DNA from 4 places in the Comamonas antarctica genome. Region 3 is predicted to be linked to each of the others. Evidence: predicted binding sites of a transcription regulator. Region 3 holds the regulator's gene; each other region holds the start of a gene.
What was found. Region 3 encodes sigma-54, which starts transcription at its own class of promoters, with help from an activator protein. Its sites were predicted from a motif close to TGGCANGNAANCTGCTTT; they were not measured.
Positions count from the first base shown of each region.

Region 1 (5,099 bases), 470 kb from region 3:
CCCGCGCTGAACACCGGAAAGTCGAGTTCGAGGATTTCAAGCTTGTCGCGGATCGCCGCATCGACGATCACGCCGGCCAGGCCCAGCTTCTTGCAGGCGCTGAGCATCAGCGTGCCCATCAGCGCTGCCGCCAGGTCGCCCTTGCCGTCGATGACCAGCACGTCGCCGGGCTGGGCCAGCGCGATCGCGGCATGGATCATCAGGTTGTCGCCGGGGCGCACTTCGACGGTGAATGCCGGGCCGGCCACCTTCATGTTTTGGTGCACGGGCGCGACGCGGCCGTGCATGGTGCCGCGGCGGCCGGCGACGTCGGCCAGGATCGCGGCCTGGAAGCTCGCGGCCTGGCGCACGACGTCGGGGGCCACGCGTTCGATATCGCGGATGATTTCGGGGAGTTGGGTCATGGTGCTGTGGTCCGGTTGAAATGAAATGGGCAGGGTGGGACGCGTGTAACAGGACGCAGGCAACAGGCGCGTGCAACAGGCGCGTGCAACAGGCGCGTGCAACAGGCGCGGGCAATGGGCGCGGGCAATGGGCGTGCGCATCCCGCGGACATGCCGCCGGGGCATGTCCTGTGATCTGCGGTGGTGGTGTGGGCGCGCCGGGTCGGCGCGCCGGGTTGCCAGGCGTCAGTCGAGACCGGCGCCCGAGTCCTTGACGATCTGCGCCCAGCGCGGGATTTCCGCCTTCAGCAGCTGCTGGAAGTTCTCGACGGAGCCGCCCAGCACTTCGCCGCCTTCGGAGCGCAGGCGTTCGGCCGCATCGGGCTGCTGCAGCGCCTGGTTGATGGCCTTGTTCAGCTGCTGCACGATGGCCGGCGGCGTGCCTGCGGGCGCGAGCACGCCGAACCAGGTGATGGCCTCGAAGTTCTTGTAGCCGGATTCGGCCAGTGTCGGCGTCTGCGGCAGTTGCACCGAGCGCTTGGCCGAGGTGACCGCGACCGCGTGCATCTTGCCGTTGCGCACCTGGCCGATCAGCGTGGGAATGGACGACACATAGAGATCGATCTGGCCGCTGACCACATCGGTCAGTGCCTGGGCCGCGCCCTTGTAGGGCACATGGCGCAGCTTGATGCCCGTGGCGTTCTGGGCCAGCTCGCCCGCGAGGTGGGCCACGGTGCCATTGCCGGGATAGCCCAGCGTGATGCCGTCGGGCTTGGCCTTGGCCGCGGCCACGACATCGGCAATCGTCTTGTAGGGCGAACCGGCGGCCGTGACCATCACGATGGGCGAGGACGACACCAGCGCCACCGGCGTCAGGTCCTTGAGCGGGTTGTAGGGCAGCTTGGCGTACAGCGCGGCGTTGATGGCCAGGTTGCTGGTCTGGCCCATGACCAGCGTATAGCCATCGGGCACGGCCTTGGCCGCGGCATCGACACCCAGGTTGCCGCCCGCGCCGGGGCGGTTGTCGATCACGACCGTCCATTTGTTCAGGTCGGTGAGCTTTTGCGCCACGGTGCGCGCGATCATGTCCGTGCCGCCACCGGGCGGGAAGGGCACGATCAGGCGGATCGGCTTGGCAGGATAGGTGGCCTGCGCGTGCGCGCTGGCCAGGGGCAGGGCGGCTGCCACGAGGCCCAGGGTGGCGGCGCACAGCGGCGCGAACAACGCGTGACGGCGAAAAGTCTTTGGCATGTTGTCTCCATTGATTTAGTTGTCAACTACCTCAATGCGCTTTGGTAGTTGCGTGCAGTTTAAAAAAACGTTTCAACCCATACAATGCCGTTTCGTACAGCGAAACATGTTGCGCCATGAAGTCATCCGCCTCCGATCCCAAGAACTTGTCCACGGCCGCCGTGGCGCAACCCGATGCGTCCGCAGCCGAGCCGGCCGGCTCCAATGGCGCGGTCACCGCGGTGGCGCGCGCGCTGCAGATCCTCGACGCCTATGCACTGGGCGAATCGCACCTGTCGCTGGCCGAGCTGAGCCGGCGCTGCGGGCTGCACAAGACCACGGTGCTGCGGCTTGCGCGCACGCTCGCGCTGTCCGGCTACATGGTCCAGCGCGAGGACGGCGACTGGCGCCTGGGATCGGCCGCGGGCTGGCTGGGAGCACGCTACAAGGCGGGTTTCGATATGCAGAACGTGCTCGAGCCGGCGCTGCGTGCGCTGACGCTGGCCTGCGGCGAAAGCGCGGCGTTCTATGTGCGCGAAGGCAATGCGCGCACCTGCATCGTGCGCGTCGAGGGCCCGCAGGCGCTGCGCCACCACGTGCGCATGGGCGAGGAACTGCCGCTCGACAAGGGCTCGCCGGGCCGCGTGATCCTGGCGTTCTCGGGCGAACCCGGCGCGCTCTACGAGGAAATCCGCGAACGCGGCTACCACTACTCGATTGGCGAGCGCGAGCAGGGCGTGGCCACGGTGTCCGCGCCGGTGTTCGGCATGCACTGGCGCCTGTTCGGCTCGGTCTGCATTTCGGGCCCGGCCTCGCGCCTGCCGGTGCAAAAGCTCGAAGCGCTGGCCCAGGCGCTGCTGGCCACGGCCAAGCAGCTGTCGTATGAACTGGCAGGCACGCCCAGCACCGCGGCGGTGCGCGGTTCCCGCTGGCATCCCTGAGCGCAGGCGCCGTCCACTTTGGTGCAGCCCGCCACCAGGGGAACGCCGGTCTTTTTGCACCAACAAGGTGCATTCTCCTGAATGCGCACCGCGCCGGACATGCGGGCCCACGGTGGCGGCTTCGACCGACATTGGCTGGCACAGTTCATGCTTTTCTCCGTTTGTCGAAAATTTTTACAACTGGAGAGCCTCATGTCCCGTGCCTGGATGAAGACCGTCGGTGTTGCCTTTATCGCCGCCCTGCCCATGTTGGCCAGCGCCCAGCTGACCGCCAACGTCAGCGTGACCAGCAACTACAAGTTCCGTGGCCAGGACCAGGACACGGGCCGTACCAAGGCGTTCAAGCCGGCGCTGCAGGGCGGCTTCGACTACAGCTTTGGCGAGACCGGCTGGTATGTCGGCAACTGGAACTCCAGCGTCAACTGGCTGCCCAATAATTCGCTGGAAAGCGACTTCTACGGCGGCTACAAGTTCGAGGGCGGCGGCATTGCCTGGGACCTGGGCGCGCTGACCTATGTCTACCCCGGTGCCAGCGACGCCAACACGACCGAGCTGTACCTGGGCGCCGGCTTCGGCCCGCTGACGGCCAAATATTCGCACACCGTGTCGAAGAAGTACTTCGGCACCGCCGAAGGCCGCAACACCGGCTACTTCAACCTGGCATTCGCACAGGAAGTCATGCCCAAGGTCACGCTCAAGGCCGCCGTCGGCTACACGCGCTTCTCCAGTGACGTCGAAGGCGTGCCCAACTATGTCGACTACAGCGTCGGCGGCGCCTATGACTTCGGCGACGGCCTGTCGCTGGGCGCGGCCGTGGTCGGCGCCAACAAGAAGAACTTCTTCGGCGACATCAACAAGAACCGCTTTGTCGTCACGCTGACCAAGGCCCTGTAATGCAAGGGGCGCGGCGCGCCCCGTCCAAGGAGGAACGAATCATGAAAATGGTGACCGCCATCATCAAACCCTTCAAGCTCGACGAAGTGCGCGAAGCACTGTCCGACATCGGCGTGCAGGGCATCACCGTGACCGAGGTCAAGGGCTTCGGCCGGCAGAAGGGCCACACCGAGCTGTACCGCGGCGCGGAATATGTCGTCGACTTCCTGCCCAAGCTGAAGATCGAAGCCGCGATTGCCGACGACATGGTCGACCGCGCGCTCGAAGCCATCGAAGCCGCGGCGCGCACCGGCAAGATCGGCGACGGCAAGATCTTCGTCTCCCACCTCGAGCAGGTGGTGCGCATCCGCACCGGCGAGACCGGCCAGGAAGCCCTCTGAGGCCTGCATCCGTACCGATCAGAAAGATTGCCATGAAAAAATTGCTTGCCTCCCTGTGCCTCGGCCTGGGCCTGCTGTCGGGCGGTTTCGCGCTGGCGCAGACCGCGCCTGCCGAAGCCCCTGCCGTGACGACCACGGCGGAACCCGCTGCTGCCGCCCCTGAAGCCGCAGCGCCCGTAGCCGCCCCGGCCCCCGAGGCCGCTGCAGTGGCCGCTCCGGCTCCCGTTGCCGAGGCACCTGCCGCGGCCGAAGCCGCCGCGCCCACGCTCAACTCCGGCGACACCGCCTGGATGCTGACCTCGACCATGCTCGTGATCCTGATGATCATCCCCGGCCTGGCCCTGTTCTACGGCGGCCTGGGCCGCTCCAAGAACATGCTGTCGGTGCTGATGCAGGTCTTCGTGATCTTCTCGCTGATCACCGTGCTGTGGACCATCTACGGCTATACGCTGACCTTCGGCGGCGCGGGCAAGTTCTTCGGCGGCTTCGACAAGCTGTTCCTCAAGGGCATCACCCCCGACACGCTGTCGAGCGCGCTGGCGACGATTCCCGAATACGTGTTCGTGTCCTTCCAGGCCACGTTCGCGGCCATCACCGTGGCGCTGATCGTCGGCGCCTTCGCCGAGCGCATCAAGTTCGCCGCCGTGCTGATCTTCGCCGTGCTGTGGTTCACCTTCAGCTACATCCCGATGGCCCACATGGTCTGGGGCGGCGGCCTGCTGGCCGAAGACGGCGCGCTGGACTTCGCCGGCGGCACCGTGGTGCACATCAACGCCGGTATCGCCGGCCTGATCGGCGCCTACGTGATCGGCAAGCGCCTGGGCTTCGGCAAGGAATCGATGGCCCCGCACAGCCTGACGCTGAGCATGGTCGGCGCCTCGCTGCTGTGGGTTGGCTGGTTCGGCTTCAACGCCGGCTCCGCCGGCGCGGCCAACGGCATTGCCGGCCTGGCCTTCGTCAACACCATCGTCGCCACCGGCGCCGCCACCCTGTCGTGGCTCGCTGCCGAAGCGCTGCACAAGGGCAAGGCCTCGATGCTGGGCGCGATCTCGGGTGCCGTGGCCGGCCTGGTCGCCATCACTCCCGCCGCCGGCTTCGTCGGCCCCATGGGCGCCATCGTGATGGGCCTGATCGTCGGCCCGCTGTGCGTCTGGGGCGTGGGTGGTCTCAAGCGCATGCTGGGTGCCGATGACGCGTTCGACGTGTTCGGCGTGCACGGTGTCGGCGGTATCGTCGGCGCCATCCTGACAGGCGTGTTCTGCGCCGCCAGC
Region 1 is NZ_CP054840.1:3,949,266-3,954,364, reverse strand. It holds gene HUK68_RS18420 (RraA family protein) at 1-404, opposite strand, end outside; gene HUK68_RS18415 (Bug family tripartite tricarboxylate transporter substrate binding protein) at 630-1,634, opposite strand; gene HUK68_RS18410 (IclR family transcriptional regulator) at 1,751-2,554, shown strand; gene HUK68_RS18405 (TorF family putative porin) at 2,747-3,448, shown strand; gene glnK (P-II family nitrogen regulator) at 3,490-3,828, shown strand; gene HUK68_RS18395 (ammonium transporter) at 3,861-5,099, shown strand, end outside.
Region 1: the regulator sigma-54 is predicted to act here: its motif matches at 2,691-2,708, upstream of HUK68_RS18405 (TorF family putative porin).

Region 2 (5,099 bases), 1.5 Mb from region 3:
CATTCGCAGCGGCAGATGACGATGTGGAGCGACAACCGCAACCACCTGCTCGATGACTTGCTGCGCGACAGCATCATCGTGCTGGTGGCGCAGCTGATCGGACTGGCGCCGGGCCAGTTCGTGGCCATCGTCGCCATCACCCAGCTCAGCGAAAGCCTGCACCATGCGAACCTGCGCGTGTGGTTCGGCCGCATCGGCGAGCGGCTGTGGGTCAGCCCGCGCTTCCATCGGCGCCACCACACCATCGGCATCGGCCATGAGGCGCGGGCCGGCACGCGCGTGCGCCGCGGCGGCAACAATTTCGGCGTGCTGCTGCCGTGGTGGGACATGCTGTTCGGCACCGCCAATTTCGAGTTGCGCTATGACCCTACCGGTATCCGGGATCAGGTCGAACCCGATGCCCGGGGCCGCGTGCGCGACTATGGACAAGGGTTCTGGACCCAGCAATGGCGCGGGGTACTGCGTTTGCTCGGTCGCGCTTGAAGCCTGCAATCGGTATGCTAGGGGGTATGCGACTGCTTATCGACTCCTTCTGGCGTGCAGCAGCTTATTGCCTGCACAAACGGGTGATCCTCTGGTCGCTCGTCCCGCTGCTGTTCATGACACTGCTCTCGGCCGTGCTGGGCTACTTCTTCTGGGAGCCCGCGGTGCTGTGGGTGCAGGGCCTGCTCGATGGCACCCACTGGCTGCAGACCGTGTGGGGCTGGCTGCAGGCGCGCGGCGTCGGGTTCGGCTCGGCGGCGGTGGCGCCCGTGCTGGTGGTGCTGGTGGCCATGCCGATCATCGTCGTGCTGTCGCTGCTGCTGGTGGCGCTGTGCATGGCGCCAGCACTGGTGCGGCTGGTGGCCGAAAGGCGTTTTCCGCTGCTCGAGCGCAAGCATGGCGGGTCGCTTGCCGCCAGCCTGGCCTGGTCGCTGGGCTCGACGCTGATCGCGCTGATCGCGCTGGTGGTCTCCGTGCCGCTGTGGTTCGTGCCGCCGCTGGTCATGATCATCCCGCCGCTGATCTGGGGCTGGCTCACCTACCGCGTGATGGCCTTCGATGCCTTGTCGGAGCATGCGAGCAAGCGCGAACGCCGGGTGCTGTTCCTGCGCCACCGCTACAGCCTGATGGTGATGGGCGTGATCTGCGGCTACCTGGGCGCCGCGCCGGCCATCGTCTGGGCCTCGGGCATGCTGTTCCTGGCGGCCTTCTGGATCCTGATTCCGCTGGCCATCTGGATCTACGCGCTGGTGTTTGCCTTCTCCTCGCTGTGGTTTGCGCATTTCTGCCTGGCCGCGCTCGAAGGCATGCGCGCCAGCCCGCAGGCGGCAGAGCCCGAGGAAGTGGTGCCGCCGCTGGCGCCGCAGCCGTCCGGCATCCCTCCTTCCCTACCTCCCTCCAAGTGAGCCTTCATGGAATTGCAGTTTGGCGCCATCATCATTGGCGATGAGATTCTTTCGGGTAAACGGGCCGACAAGCACCTGGCCAAATTGATCGAGTTGCTGGCCGCGCGCGGCCTGTCGCTGTCATATGCCGAGTACATCGGCGACGACCGCCCGCGGCTCACGGCGGCGCTGGCACGCGCCTTCGACAGCGCCAGCGTGGTGTTTTCGTTCGGCGGCATCGGCGCCACGCCCGACGACCACACGCGCCAGTGCGCGGCGCAGGCGCTGGGCGTGCCGCTGGCCCTGCACCCCGAAGCCGTGGCGCTGATCGAGGAGCGCATGCGCGATGTGGCCGCGGAAAAGGGCGAGGTCTTCGAGCCCCGGCGCCCCGACAATGTGCATCGGCTGCAGATGGGCAACTTCCCGCAGGGCGCGCGCATCATTGCCAACCCCTACAACAAGATCCCGGGCTTTTCCTGCGCTGGCCGCGCGGGCGGGGCGGTGCATTTCGTGCCCGGTTTTCCGGTCATGGCCTGGCCGATGGTGGAAAGCGTGCTCGACCAGCACTATGCGCCGCTGTTCCACGGCCCCGCACGCCAGGAGCGCTCGGTGCTGGTGTTCGGCATTGGGGAAGCTACACTCACGCCGCTGATGCAGCAGCTCGAGTCGGCCCATGACGGCCTGCGCGTGTTCAGCCTGCCTAGCGTGGACCATCCAGTGCATGGCGCCCATGTGGAACTCGGGATCAAGGGCCTGGTTGCCACGGTGGACCAGGCCTGGCCCGCACTGATAGAGGGATTGCACTCTATTGGTGCAAAGTGGAGCACCGAAATGGTGCGTCAGGCGTGATTTTTTTCGGCATCTGCGGATTGCACCGTTTTGGTGAGATGCGCGGATGCTCCGGTACGGTGCTTCGTCCCGCCAGGGTGAAGGCCATGCGTGTAGGGCGAACAGGGGCGGGCCAAGTTGGCACGCAACCTGCTTGAAGTACCGCAACATTTTTTGTACAAGCCGTTTTTGCAGGAGACCCTGATGGCTAAGACCGTTGCAGATGTGATGAAGATGGTGAAGGAAAACGAAGTCAAGTTCGTTGACTTCCGTTTTACCGATACCCGCGGCAAGGAACAGCACGTGACCGTGCCCGTGTCGCACTTCGATGAAGACAAGTTCGCTTCGGGCCATGCATTCGACGGCTCTTCGGTGGCTGGCTGGAAGGGTATCGAAGCCTCGGACATGCAACTCATGCCCGATCCCAACACCGCGAACATCGACCCGTTCTTCGAGGAAACCACGCTGTTCCTGCAATGCGACGTGATCGAGCCCAGCGACGGCAAGGCCTATGACCGCGACCCGCGTTCGATCGCCAAGCGCGCAGAAGCCTATCTGAAGGCATCGGGCCTGGGCGACACCGCCTACTTCGGTCCCGAACCCGAATTCTTCATCTTCGACGGCGTGCGCTGGTCGAACGAGCCCGGCAACGTGAGCTACGAGATCGAAGAGTACGAAGCACCCTGGAACACCGGCACCAAATTCGACTCCGGCAACCGCGGCCACCGTCCCACGACCAAGGGCGGCTACTTCCCCGTGCCTCCGGTCGACAGCACGCAGGACATGCGCGCCGAAATGTCGCTGATCCTCGAATCGCTGGGCATTCCGGTCGAAGTGTTCCACCACGAAGTGGCGGGCGCAGGCCAGAACGAAATCGGCACGCGCTTCTCGACGCTGGTCGAGCGCGCCGACTGGACGCAGCAGCTGAAGTACGTGGTCTGGAACGTGGCCAACACCTACGGCAAGACCGCGACCTTCATGCCCAAGCCCTACGCCGGCGACAACGGCTCGGGCATGCACGTGCACCAGTCGATCTGGAAAGACGGCAAGAACCTGTTTGCCGGCGACGGCTATGCCGGCCTGTCCGACTTCGCGCTGTTCTACATCGGCGGCATCATCAAGCACGCCCGTGCGCTGAACGCCATCACCAACCCCGGCACCAACAGCTACAAGCGCCTGGTGCCCGGCTTCGAAGCCCCGGTGAAGCTGGCCTACTCGGCCAAGAACCGCTCGGCCTCGATCCGCATTCCCTACGTGGCGAACCCCAAGGGCCGCCGCATCGAAGCGCGCTTCCCCGATCCACTGGCCAACCCCTACCTGTGCTTCTCGGCGCTGATGATGGCCGGCCTGGACGGCGTGGAAAACAAGATTCATCCCGGCGAAGCCGCGACCAAGGATCTGTACCATCTGCCCCCGGAAGAAGACAAGCTGGTGCCCACCGTGTGCCACAGCCTCGACCAGGCGCTCGAAGCGCTGGACGCGGACCGCGGCTTCCTGACCAAGGGCGGCGTGTTCTCGGACTCGATGCTCGATGCCTACATCGAACTGAAGATGGGCGAAGTCACGCGCTTCCGCCAAGCCGTGCACCCCGTCGAGTACGACATGTATTACTCGCTGTGATCTCACGCCGGCCCGCAAGGGCTGGCGGCACGGAAAAGCGGCGCAAGCCGCTTTTTTTTCGCGTCCGTGGCCCAGGGGCAGGGCGCATGGCAACGGGTGAATTCACCGCTTTGCCATCGGATCAGGCGATACTGGAGGGCAGAGCGCCGGGCGGGTTGCAGGCGCCGCGAAATGAGGGAACGTCATGAAGAAACTGCTGGTACTGCTGTCGTTGCCGCTGCTGGGCTCGCTGGCCTGGTCGCAGAGCACCATCTACCGCTGTGGCAATGAATACACCAACAACGCAAGCCGCGCCAAGGAGCAGGGCTGCAAACCCGTCGATGGCGGCCATGTGACGGTAATCCATGGCGCGCCGCCGGCAACGGCCGTGCCTTCGGCGCCCGCGGCGCGCAGCAATGCACCTGCGCCGCGCGCCGACAACGCCGCGCAGCGCGCGCGCGATTCCGATGCGCGCGCCATCCTGCAGGGCGAGCTGGCCAAGTCGCAGGAGCGCATGGCCCAGCTGGAACTCGAATACAACAACGGCTACCCCGAACGCACGGCGCTGGAGCTGCGCAATCCGCAGGCGCATATCGAGCGCACCGCCAGCCTCAAAGCCCAGATCGCGCGCCACCAGAGCGATATCGACGGCCTGCGCCGCGAGATCGCGCGCCTGCCGGCCGAAGCCGCGCCCGCGGCGGGCGTTCCCGTCAATTGAAGAACTGCATGCTGGTCTCCCGCGAGAACGGGCGCGCCGAGAGCGCCTACCATGTGTTTGATTCGCTGTGCACGCTCACGGCGGTGCTGCTGCTCGACGGCTCGGTGCTGTTTGCCAATGCGGCGCTGGAGAATGCGCTCGGGCTGTCGCGGCGCATGCTCGAAGGCTGCGACTTCTCCGAGCACTTCGTCGACCCGGCGCTGCTGCACAAGGCCATGGACGGCGCGCGCGTGCAGGACTACGCGGCGCTGCGCTTCGAGGCCAGCCTGCGGCGCCAGGCCAAGGAGCCGATTCCGATGCAGGTCATCGTGTCGATTGCCGAAGGCTCGGGCCATGTGCTGCTCGAGATGTCGCCGCTGGAGCAGCAGGTGCGCCAGGACCGCGAGGAGCGTTTGCTCGAGCAAACGCAGGCGCACAAGGAACTGATCCGCAACCTCGCGCACGAGATCAAGAACCCGCTCGGAGGCATCCGCGGCGCGGCGCAACTGCTGGAGATGGACCTGGACTCGCCGGAGATGCGCGAGTACACGCAGGTCATCGTGCATGAGGCCGACCGGCTGCAAAGCCTGGTCGACCGGCTGCTTGCA
Region 2 is NZ_CP054840.1:2,939,201-2,944,299, reverse strand. It holds gene HUK68_RS13585 (sterol desaturase family protein) at 1-483, shown strand, start outside; gene HUK68_RS13580 (EI24 domain-containing protein) at 498-1,388, shown strand; gene HUK68_RS13575 (competence/damage-inducible protein A) at 1,395-2,216, shown strand; gene glnA (type I glutamate--ammonia ligase) at 2,400-3,815, shown strand; gene HUK68_RS13565 (hypothetical protein) at 4,000-4,512, shown strand; gene glnL (nitrogen regulation protein NR(II)) at 4,521-5,099, shown strand, end outside.
Region 2: the regulator sigma-54 is predicted to act here: its motif matches at 2,335-2,352, upstream of glnA (type I glutamate--ammonia ligase).

Region 3 (5,099 bases):
AGATGCCCACCGGGCTGTCGCAGATCGCCTCCTCGGCCTGGCGCAGGATCGCTTCCCACACGTGGGGCTGGAATGGCACCAGCTTCTCGAACGCAAAGCGGCGCTGGATGCCCGGCGGAATGCGGCAGGCGATCTGCGCGGCCTCGATGACCACCGTGCCGCTGCCGCAGCACGGGTCGTACAGCGGCTGCGGATTGTCGCCATGGGGATCCCAGCCGGTGGCGGCGATCATGGCCGCAGCCAGCGTTTCCTTCAGCGGCGCATCGCCCTTGTCCTCGCGCCAGCCGCGCTTGAACAGCGCCTCGCCCGAGGTGTCGATATAGATCGTGGCTTCGTCCGTGGTGAGGTGCATGTGCACGCGCACATCGGGGTAGCGCGTCTCGACATCGGGGCGCACGCCGGTCTTGGCGCGGAAGCGGTCGGCAATGGCGTCCTTGACGCGCAGCGCGGCGAAATTCAGGCTGGTCAGCGGGCTGTGCTGCGAGGTGAATTCGATCTTGAAGCTCTCGCGCGGGCTGAACCAGATCTCCCAGGCAATTTCGCTGGCTGCACGGTACAGGTCGTTCTCGTTGCGGTACATCGAGGTCGACAGCTGCACCAGCACGCGCTGCGCCAGCCGGCTATGCAGGTTCAGCAGCAGCGCATCGCGCCACGAGGCGCGCAGCATCACGCCGCCGCGCCCGACCAGCAGGTCGTGTCCGGTCAGTCCCGTGATGCGGTGGGCCTCATCGGCCAGATAGTCCTCCACGCCGGCGGCGCAGGGCAAAAACAGTTGCAGTTGGTTCATAGCAGGGGCGCAAGGATACGCTTTTGTCGCGAACTGCGGGCATTGGAGGACATCGGCAGTCGCGCGCTGCGGCTACAGCGACTTGCGCAGATTGGCGGGCGCGATCTTGAGCACATCGCGGTACTTGGCCACGGTACGGCGCGCGCACTCGATGCCCTGCTCCTTGAGCATCTCCGCCAGCTGGCTGTCCGACAACGGCTTGAGCGGATTCTCGGCCGCGACGAACTGCTTGATCAGCGCGCGCACCGCCGTGCTCGAGGCGTTGCCCCCGGTCTCGGTGCCCAGGCCTGAACCAAAGAAGTACTTGAGTTCATAGGTGCCCATCGGCGTGGACATGTACTTGGCCGTGGTCACGCGGCTGATGGTCGACTCGTGCAGGCCCAGTTCGTCGGCGATGTCGCGCAGCACCAGCGGGCGCATCGCCAGCTCGCCATGGGTGAAGAAGTTCTTCTGCCGCTGCACGATGGCCTGGGAGACGCGCAGGATGGTGTCGAAGCGCTGCTGGATGTTCTTGATGAACCAGCGCGCCTCCTGCAGGCGCTGCTGCAGGCCCGCATGTCCTTCGCTGCCCTTGTGGCCGCGCAGCGCGTTGGCATAGATGTCATGCACGCGCAGCCGCGGCATGACGTCGGGGTTGAGCTGCACGCTGAACTGCGGCTGGCCGTCGCCACTGCTGCGCGCCAGCTTGCGCACCATCACATCGGGCACGACCAGGTTGCGCTCGACATCGGCAAAGCGCCGGCCGGGACGCGGTTCGAGCCGCGCAATCAGCGCCATGGCCGCGCGGATGCGCTCGTCGCTCGCGCCGCAGGCCTGCATCAGCCGGCGCACATCGCGGCGCGCCAGCAGGTCCATGGGCTGCTCGCAGATGCGCAGCGCGGTCTGCACGGTATCCGCGTCCACCTGCGCGTCATCGCGCGCGGCGAGGTGCCTGAGCTGCAGCGTCAGGCATTCGGCCAGGTCGCGCGCGCCCACGCCCACCGGCTCGAGCGACTGCAGCAGGCGCAGCGCCACCGTGAAGTGGTGCACCAGTTCTTCCTGCTCCTCGAGCGCATCGGCACCGGCCAGGCCCGCGGCCAGTTCCTCGAGCGGGTCCTCGAGATAGCCATGTTCGTTGAGCGATTCAATGAGAAAGCGCAGCGCCGAGCGATCGACCTCGCCCAGGCGCAGCGACAGTGCCTGGCGGTGCAGGTGGTCGGTCAGCGACTCATGGCCGTGCGCCAGATCCTGGGCTTCGGTGTCGTCCTCGGCATGGCGCGCACGCGCCTCGCCGCCCCATTCGCTGTCGTCGGGCGAGAGGTCGGCGCTGCCATCCCCTTCCCAATCGGGCGCGGCATCGGCCGGCGCCGTGACGTCGCCGCTCTCGGTATCGCTGCTGGTGGCCGTGTCGCTGCTGGCCGAACCCGTCGCGTGCTGCGCGTCATCGGCGTAATCGTCGCGCTGTGCGGGCAGATCGGCCTGTGCCACGCCAAACTCCTCGCGCTCGGCTTCCTCGGTGGTGCGCTCCAGGAACGGGTTGTCGTCGAGCATGTGCTCGACCTCCTGGCTCAGTTCCAGCGTCGAGAGCTGGAGCAGCCAGATCGATTGCTGCAACTGCGGTGTGAGGGCCAGATGTTGCGATACGCGTAGCGACAGACCCGGTTTCAACGGCGTTTCCCCTCAGACCGGCACAAGCTGATGCACATGGCTCACATCCTGAAATGCTCGCCGAGATAGACCCGGCGCACGTCGGCGTTCTCGACGATCTCGGCCGGCGTGCCCTGGGCCAGCACATGGCCGTCGCTGATGATGAACGCGTGGTCGCAGATGCCCAGCGTTTCGCGCACGTTGTGGTCGGTGATCAGCACCCCGATGCCACGCGCCTTGAGAAAACCGATGATGCGCTGGATCTCGATCACGGCAATCGGATCGATACCCGCGAATGGTTCATCCAGCAGGATGAAGCGCGGCTGCGTGGCCAGCGCGCGCGCGATCTCCACGCGCCGGCGCTCGCCGCCCGACAGCGCCAGCGCGGGCGAGGCGCGCAGATGGTCGACGCGCAGCTCCTGCAGCAGCGCCAGCAGGCGGCTTTCGATTTCATCGCGCGACAGCGGCCGGCCCTGGTCGTCGCGCTGCAATTCCAGCACGGCGCGCACGTTGTCCTCGACGCTGAGCTTGCGGAAGATCGATGCCTCCTGCGGCAGGTACGACAACCCCAGGCGCGAACGCTGGTGGATGGGCATGTTGCCCACGGCCTGGCCGTCGATGAAGATGTCGCCGGCATCGCAACGCACCAGGCCGACGATCATGTAGAACGAGGTGGTCTTGCCGGCGCCATTGGGCCCCAGCAGACCCACGACCTCGCCTTTTTGCACTGCCAGCGACACGTCCTTGACCACCTTGCGGCTGCCATAGGACTTGGCCAGGTGCTTGGCTTCGAGGCGGCTGGATTCAGGCAGCGGTGGAGTTGGGTTCACGAAAGCGCCGCTCACTGGTTCGATTCGATGGTCGTGCTGGGTCGCAGGTTCGCGGCCGGCGCGGCGGGAGGTGCGGGCGGCTGGTCCTTCGGTGCCAGCACGGCGCGCACGCGCCCACCTGGCGCTGCGGCAGTGCCGGCGCCCGGGGCACGCGCCTGGCCATCGACGGTGAACACATCGGTCAGGTTGTTGTAGACGATCACCGCGCCCGTGATCTCGTCGTTCAGTGCCGTGCCGCGGTAGCGGCGCAGCTCGCCGCGGCGGATCAGCTTCACGTTGTCGGCCTTGCCGTCGTACTCGATGACTTCGGCCTCGCCCTCGACGAATTCGTCGGGCTGGCCTGCGAGCGTATCGCGCTTTTGCCGGAAGAACGCGCGCTTGCCCGGCTCCGCGATGACCGTACCGTACTGGTAGCCCTCGGGGTCCTGGCGCACGTCCAGCTGCGCGCCGCGCAGCACGATCGTGCCCTTGGTCATCACCACGTTGCCGGTGAAGACGCTGGTCTGCTTGAGTTCATCGTGGCGCAATGCGTCGGCCTCGATGTTCATGGGCTTGTTGCGGTCGGCCTTTTCGGCCTGCACCGCGCCGCAGGCAAGGGCCGAAAGCAAGAGAAGGGGGAGTAGGCGTTTTTTCATGGAGGGCACGAATCTTGCGACCATTGTAGGGTGTGTCACCCGCGAAACCCCGGGTATCGCCTTGAACAAGGGGGATGAATGGCCCGCGCACTGCGCCGCGCCGCCAGCTGTGCACCAACGCCGCAGGCGCAAAAAAGCCCGCGCAAGGCGGGCTTTGCAGGCGCGGCCGCAGCAGCTCAGCCCTTGCGGCTCACGGCAATCAGGTGATCGGTGACGCGCAGCACGTTGGCCATGTTGCCAGCCATCGTGCCGTCGGTGTAGTAGCGGCCGGCCACGCCGATCGAAGGCACGCCCTCGACGTTGTAGTCCTGCTGCAGCTGGGTGGCCTTGCGCACCTGGTTCGACACGGTGAACGAGTTGTAGCTTTCCTTGAACTTGTTCACATCGACGCCCTGCTGGCCGATCCAGGCAAAGATGTCTTCGTCCTTGGCCAGGCGGTTGCGCTCGACGTGGATCGCGCGGAACACCTTGGTGTGCAGTTCATCGAGCTTGTTCATGGCCAGCAGCGCATAGTAGAGCTTTTGCTGGGGAATGAAGCTGGCGTTGAAGCCCACGGGCACGCGCTGCACCACCACATCGGCGGGCGCTGCCGACTTCCAGGCCGCGAACGCGGGTTCGAAGGCATTGCAGTGCGGGCAGCTGTACCAGAAGAATTCCAGCACTTCGACCTTGCCGGGGCCGGCGGTGGTGGCCACGGGCTTGCTCAGCTTGGCGTAATCCTTGCCTTCCTTGGGAGCCGTGGCCTGGGCCAGGGCCGGCGTGGCCAGGAAGGGAAAAGCGGAAGCGGAGGCGGCCGCAGCGGCAGCCAGGGAAAACTCACGGCGTTTCATGAACAACACTCCTAGTTCGGTTCTGATGGGTCAGAGGGTTTGCGCGCCGAAAAGTTCAGCGCTGCACACGCACCAATGCGGAATCCACGCCCGCGCCTTCGAGCTTGCCCTTGAGCTGCTCGGCGTCGTCGCGCTTGCCGAACGGGCCCACGCGCACGCGGAACACCGTGCGGCCGTTCTGCTCGCGCTCGCTCACGCGCGACTCCCAGCCCAGCATCGCCAGCTTGGCGCGCTGCGCTTCGGCGTCGGACGGACTGCGGAAGGCGCCAGCCTGCACGAAGTAGTTGAAGCTCTCGGCCGCGCTGGCTTCGGCCGACTTGGCTTTGACCAGATCGCCCAGCGGATCGCTGGACGCCGTCTTGCCCGGCGTCTTGGCGTCAGGCTTTGCCGC
Region 3 is NZ_CP054840.1:215,725-220,823, reverse strand. It holds gene HUK68_RS01020 (THUMP domain-containing class I SAM-dependent RNA methyltransferase) at 1-787, opposite strand, end outside; gene HUK68_RS01015 (RNA polymerase factor sigma-54) at 860-2,434, opposite strand; gene lptB (LPS export ABC transporter ATP-binding protein) at 2,476-3,243, opposite strand; gene lptA (lipopolysaccharide transport periplasmic protein LptA) at 3,255-3,878, opposite strand; gene HUK68_RS01000 (thiol:disulfide interchange protein DsbA/DsbL) at 4,055-4,708, opposite strand; gene HUK68_RS00995 (SPOR domain-containing protein) at 4,764-5,099, opposite strand, start outside.

Region 4 (5,099 bases), 1.4 Mb from region 3:
TACACCGCCGCGGCCGGGCTCAAGACCACCCAGTATTCGCTGCTGTCGCATGTGGAGAAGCTCGGCCCGATACGGCCCGGCGATCTGGCCAGGTGCATGCAGATGGATGCCTCCACGCTCACGCGCAACCTGCAGCCGCTGGTCGCCCAGGGCTGGCTCGTGGTCGGCGCGGGCGAAGATGCGCGCAGCCGCCTTGTGGAAGTCACCGACTCGGGCCGCGCCAAGCGCGCCGAAGGCCAGCGCGCCTGGAAGCAGGCCCAGCTCGCGCTCAATGCGCGCCTGGGCACCGAACAGGTCGCCGCGCTGCACGCGCTGCTCGACGCGGGCATTGCCTGCTTCGATGCGGATGCGAACGCGGATGCCGGCGACGAATGACGCCGGCCCGGTGCTGCGTCAGTAGGCCTTGAAGTTCGCCGCCACGCGCTGGTTCAGATAATCCCCGGCCGAGATCGGCGGGTACTTGCCGCCCGGGCCTTCGATGATCGCGTCGCGGTTGGCCTGCGCAAAGAACGCCAGGCTGTAGCGCGGGCCCATGTACTCGCCGGGCAACGGGTTCTTCACGCGGTGGAAGTTCGAGGGCAGTTGGTCGTCGCTCCAGCGCATCAGCATGTCGCCGATATTGCAGGTGATGGCTTTTTCATCGGGCTCGACCGATGTCCACTCCTGGCTCTCCATCTCCTTGCCCGGGCAGACCTGCAGCCCGCCCTGGCCCTGGCGCTGGAACAGCAGGCTCAGGCAGTCGAAGTCGGTGTGCGCACCCGCGCGCCACAGGCCCAGGCTGGCCTGCTGCTCGGGCGGCGTCGCAAAATAGTGCAGCAGGCGCAGCGTGCTCTGGTAGCTCTGCTGCGCCGGGTCGTGCGCGCGCAGGAAGAAGCCGTCGTCGAAGCCGAGCTTGAACGCAAAGCACGACAGCACCTGCATCGCCACCTGCCAGCACTGGCCCTCGAAGGCCAGCATGGTGGCCTGGAAGCCAGCCAGCTCCTGTTCGCTGGGCCACAGGCCCTGCATGTGCGGGCGCGTGATCTGGTAGGACTCCTTCTGGTCCGGCGTGCCGGTCGAGGGGCGCACCTGGGCGCGGCTTTCCCAGCCGACGTTGAGCGCCTTCTTCAACGGGTATTGCGCCTTCACATCGTCCGGCAGCGCGAAGAAGCGCTCGGCCATCGCAAACGCTTCGTGCACATCATCGAGCGCGATGCCATGGTTCACGACCTGGAAGAAGCCGACATCGACGGCGGCGTCCCAGAGCTGGTTGGCAATCTCGGTCTTGCGCTGCTCGAAATTCGACAGGTCGATCTTGCGGATCTCGCGGCTGCGGCTCTCGGAGCCCATCGCGCCCATGCGCGTTTCCTTTTGCAACTCGGTCAGGTCGTAGGTGGCGGTGTTCATGCGGTTCTCCAGAATCTAGCGGTGAAAACAAGGGTCTTCCCGCGTGCGGCTTCAGGCCGCCGGACACCCGGCATGCCGCTGAAACCACGGGCGCCTGGGCGCTTGCGGGCTTCAGAGCAATTTCCGGCTGGCCAAGTCCCATCGTCGGACCGCACAGTGAACGCTTCTACTCCTGCAACCGGTCAAGCAAGAAGAATGCCTGGCATGCAAAGTGCATGGCGCAGCGCATTGCCACTTCCTGGAGACCGCCATGTCCGCCCTCGTATTCGCCACGCCCCTGCCGCTCGAAGAACCCGCGCCGCTGGGCGACACCGACGGCACCTATCTGCGCCAGGCCATTGCGCTGTCGGGCACGGCGCGCGCGCGCGGCAACCGGCCGTTTGGCGCGGTGGTGGTCGATGCGCAAGGCGCCCTGCTGGCCGAAGCCTATTGCAGCACCACCGAAACCGGCGACTGCACCGCGCATGCCGAGACCAACGCCGTGCGCCAGCTCAGCCCCCGGGTCCCGCGCGAGGTGCTGGCCCAGGCCACGCTGTACTCGTCGGCCGAGCCCTGCGTGATGTGCGCGGGCGCAATTTTCTGGTCGGGCATCGGCCGCGTGGTGTTCGGCATCGATGCGGTGCGGCTGCGCGTGTTCCGCGGCGAGCGCGCCGAGCAGCGCGATGCCGAGCTGTCCTGCCGCGATGTGTTTGCCGCGTCGCCGCACGAGATCGAATGCATCGGCCCGGCGCTGATCGACGAGGCCAGCCTGCCGCATGTGGGCTTCTGGAAGGCATGAAGCAGGCAGAATCGGCAAGTTTGCTGCATCTCCCCTGCCCTTGCCCATGACCGAACCCGAAGCCGAGATTCCTGCCGGCGCCCTGCCCAGCCGCGCGCGGCAAGGCCGCGAACGCATCCTGGACGCCATCCGCGAAGCGGCCATTGCCGAGTTCAGCCGGCATGGCTTCAAGGGCGCGTCGACCAAGGCCATTGCCGAGCGCGCGGGCCTCACCAAGCCCCAGCTGCACTATTACATCAGCAGCAAGGAAGAGCTTTACGAGGAACTGCTGTATTCGGTGCTGGGTGGCTGGTCGAGCGCCTTCGTGTTCGATATCGACAGCGACGACCCGCGCACGGTGCTTGCCGGCTATGTGCGCAAGAAGCTCGACTACGCGCTCGACAACCCGGGCCTGTCGCGCATCTTCACGACCGAGGTGCTGGGCGGCGGCCGCAACCTGGGCAAGTACTGGCCGGTGGCCGTGAAATCCACGCAGCAGAAGGTCGAGCTGATCAAGCGCTGGATCGCCGAAGGCCGCATGCGCGCGCTCGACCCCACGCTGCTGCTGATGCAGATCTGGGGCATGACCCAGCACTACGCCGACTACGGCGTGCAGGTGCACATCATGCTGGGCCTCGCGCCCGACGAACCCATCGACCGCGAACCCATCGTGCGCGAGCTCACCACTTTTGTGCTGCTGGGCTGCGGCCTCGCACCAGAATAGGCAGGCGCCGCACGCTGGCGGGCATCCGCGCAGCCGGCCCACGCGCTTCGTGCAGGGAGCACGCTGGCACAGCATTTGCAAGAGTTTGACCATTCGATCAAATCAAATGGTCAAACATGCAAACCACTGCTTCCATTGCTGCGTCGCCTGCCATCGAACAGGCCTTTGAACTGGTGCTGGCACGCAGCCAGATGCGCCTGACGGTCGAGCCCGGCGAAAGCATGGCCGACGTGCTGCAGCTTGCCGGCATTGCCGTCGACACGCTGTGCGAGCAAGGCGTCTGCGGCACCTGCGCCACGCGCTGGCTGGACGGAAGTCCCGAACACCGCGACAGCTGCCTGAGCGCCGAGGAGCGGCGCACCCATGTCGCCGTGTGCTGCGCACGCAGCCATGGCGCTGCCCTCACCCTCGATCTCTGAGGGCCGGGCCATGCGCGTTCTTGTCATCTATTGCCACCCGGTCGAGACCAGCTACCAGGCGGCGCTGCACACCGAGGTCGTGCTCAACCTGCGCAGCGCGGGGCATGAGGTCGACGATTGCGATCTGTATGCCGAAGACTTCAACCCGGTGCTGAGCCGCGAGGAGCGCCTGGGTTACCACGAGGTGCCCGGCAACCGCGTGCCGGTGCAGGGCTATGTCGACCGCCTGCTGTGGGCCGAGGCCGTGGTGTTTTGCTTTCCCACCTGGTGCTTCGGCATGCCGGCCATGCTCAAGGGCTTTTTCGACCGCGTGCTGATGCCCGGCGTGGCCTTCGACATCAGCGACCCGCAGCATGTCAAGTCCGCACTGACCCATCTCAAGCGCATCTCGGCCGTCGTGACCTATGGCCGGCCGCGCTGGACCGCGCTGCTGATGGGCGATCCGCCGCGCAAGTCGGTGACGCGCTACCTGCGCCTGCTCACGGGCGGCAAGGCGCGCGTCGACTACCACGCTTGCTACCACATGAACGTGGCCACACCGCGGCGCCTCGAAGCCTTCAAGGCACGCGTGGGCGATGCGATGGCGCGCTTTGCCTGAAGGAGACCGGCATGCACGCTCCCGAACATCTTCTTGCTGCCCGGCTGCCACGCTGGCTGCTGCCCGCGCAATGGCCCGACATCGGGGGCCAGCCCGCGCTGGCTGATCTGCATCTGGCCCAGGGCCGCGTACTGGGCCTGGCGCCGCACGACCCGGCATTCGTTGCCCCCTCAGGCAATGCCTGGGCCCTGCACGGCGCGCTGGTGCTGCCCGGCCTGGTCGACGCGCACACGCATCTCGACAAGACCTTCACGCTGCCGCGCATGGGCGAGGTCGAGCCCGGCCTGCTGGGGGCCATCGAAGCCATGATGGCCGACCGCCAGGACTGGACCGAGGCCGATATCCACGCCCGCGCCAGCCGCGCGCTGCAATGGGCTTGCGAAGCCGGCACGGTGCACCTGCGCACGCACTGCGACTGGTGGGAGCCCGAGGCCATGCCGCTGGCGTGGAACGTATTGCGCGAGTTGGCGCAGGAATGGGCCGGCCGCCTGCTGCTGGAGCGCGTGGCGCTGATTCCGCTGCACCTGTTCGCCGAGCGCGATACCGCGCTGCGCCTGGCAAGCACGGTGGCCGCGAGCGGCCCGGGCGCACTGCTGGGCGGCTTCGTGCACTCCACCAACTGGAACCCGCAGGCGCTGCGCCATCTGTTCGAGGCCGCGCAAATCCATGGTCTGGATGTCGATCTGCATGTCGACGAGGAACTGCACCCCGGCGCGCAGGGCCTGGCCACGGCGGCGGCGCTGCTGCAGGAGCTGCGCTTCGAGGGCCGGGTGGTCTGCGGCCATGCCTGCGCGCTGGCCGCGCAGGACGAAGCCGCGGCACTGGCCACGCTCGATGCCGTGGCGCAATGCCCGGTCACGCTGGTCACGCTGCCGATCACCAACCTGCTGCTGCAGGACGCGACCACGGGCCGCACGCCGCGCCAGCGCGGGCTCACGCTGGTCAAGGAAGCGCGGGCCCGCGGCATTCCGGTGCTGGTCGCCAGCGACAACGTGCAAGACCCGTTCTGCGCGGTCGGCAGCTTCGATCCGCTCGAAGCCCTGGCCGCGGGCGTGCTCGCCGCGCAGCTCGAGCAGCCCTTCGACCGCTGGTCCGAGTCGCTGTGCCGCGCCGACTGGCTGCGCCGCGGCGCGCCCGCAGTGCCGCTGGCGCCCGGCAGCAGCGCCGATCTGATCGTCTTCCAGCAGGCAGACGCCTGGGGCTTTCCTTCGCGCA
Region 4 is NZ_CP054840.1:2,981,440-2,986,538, forward strand. It holds gene HUK68_RS13760 (MarR family winged helix-turn-helix transcriptional regulator) at 1-375, shown strand, start outside; gene HUK68_RS13765 (isopenicillin N synthase family dioxygenase) at 394-1,386, opposite strand; gene HUK68_RS13770 (nucleoside deaminase) at 1,637-2,164, shown strand; gene HUK68_RS13775 (TetR/AcrR family transcriptional regulator) at 2,211-2,867, shown strand; gene HUK68_RS13780 (2Fe-2S iron-sulfur cluster-binding protein) at 2,984-3,286, shown strand; gene HUK68_RS13785 (NAD(P)H-dependent oxidoreductase) at 3,297-3,884, shown strand; gene HUK68_RS13790 (amidohydrolase family protein) at 3,896-5,099, shown strand, end outside.
Region 4: the regulator sigma-54 is predicted to act here: its motif matches at 1,570-1,587, upstream of HUK68_RS13765 (isopenicillin N synthase family dioxygenase).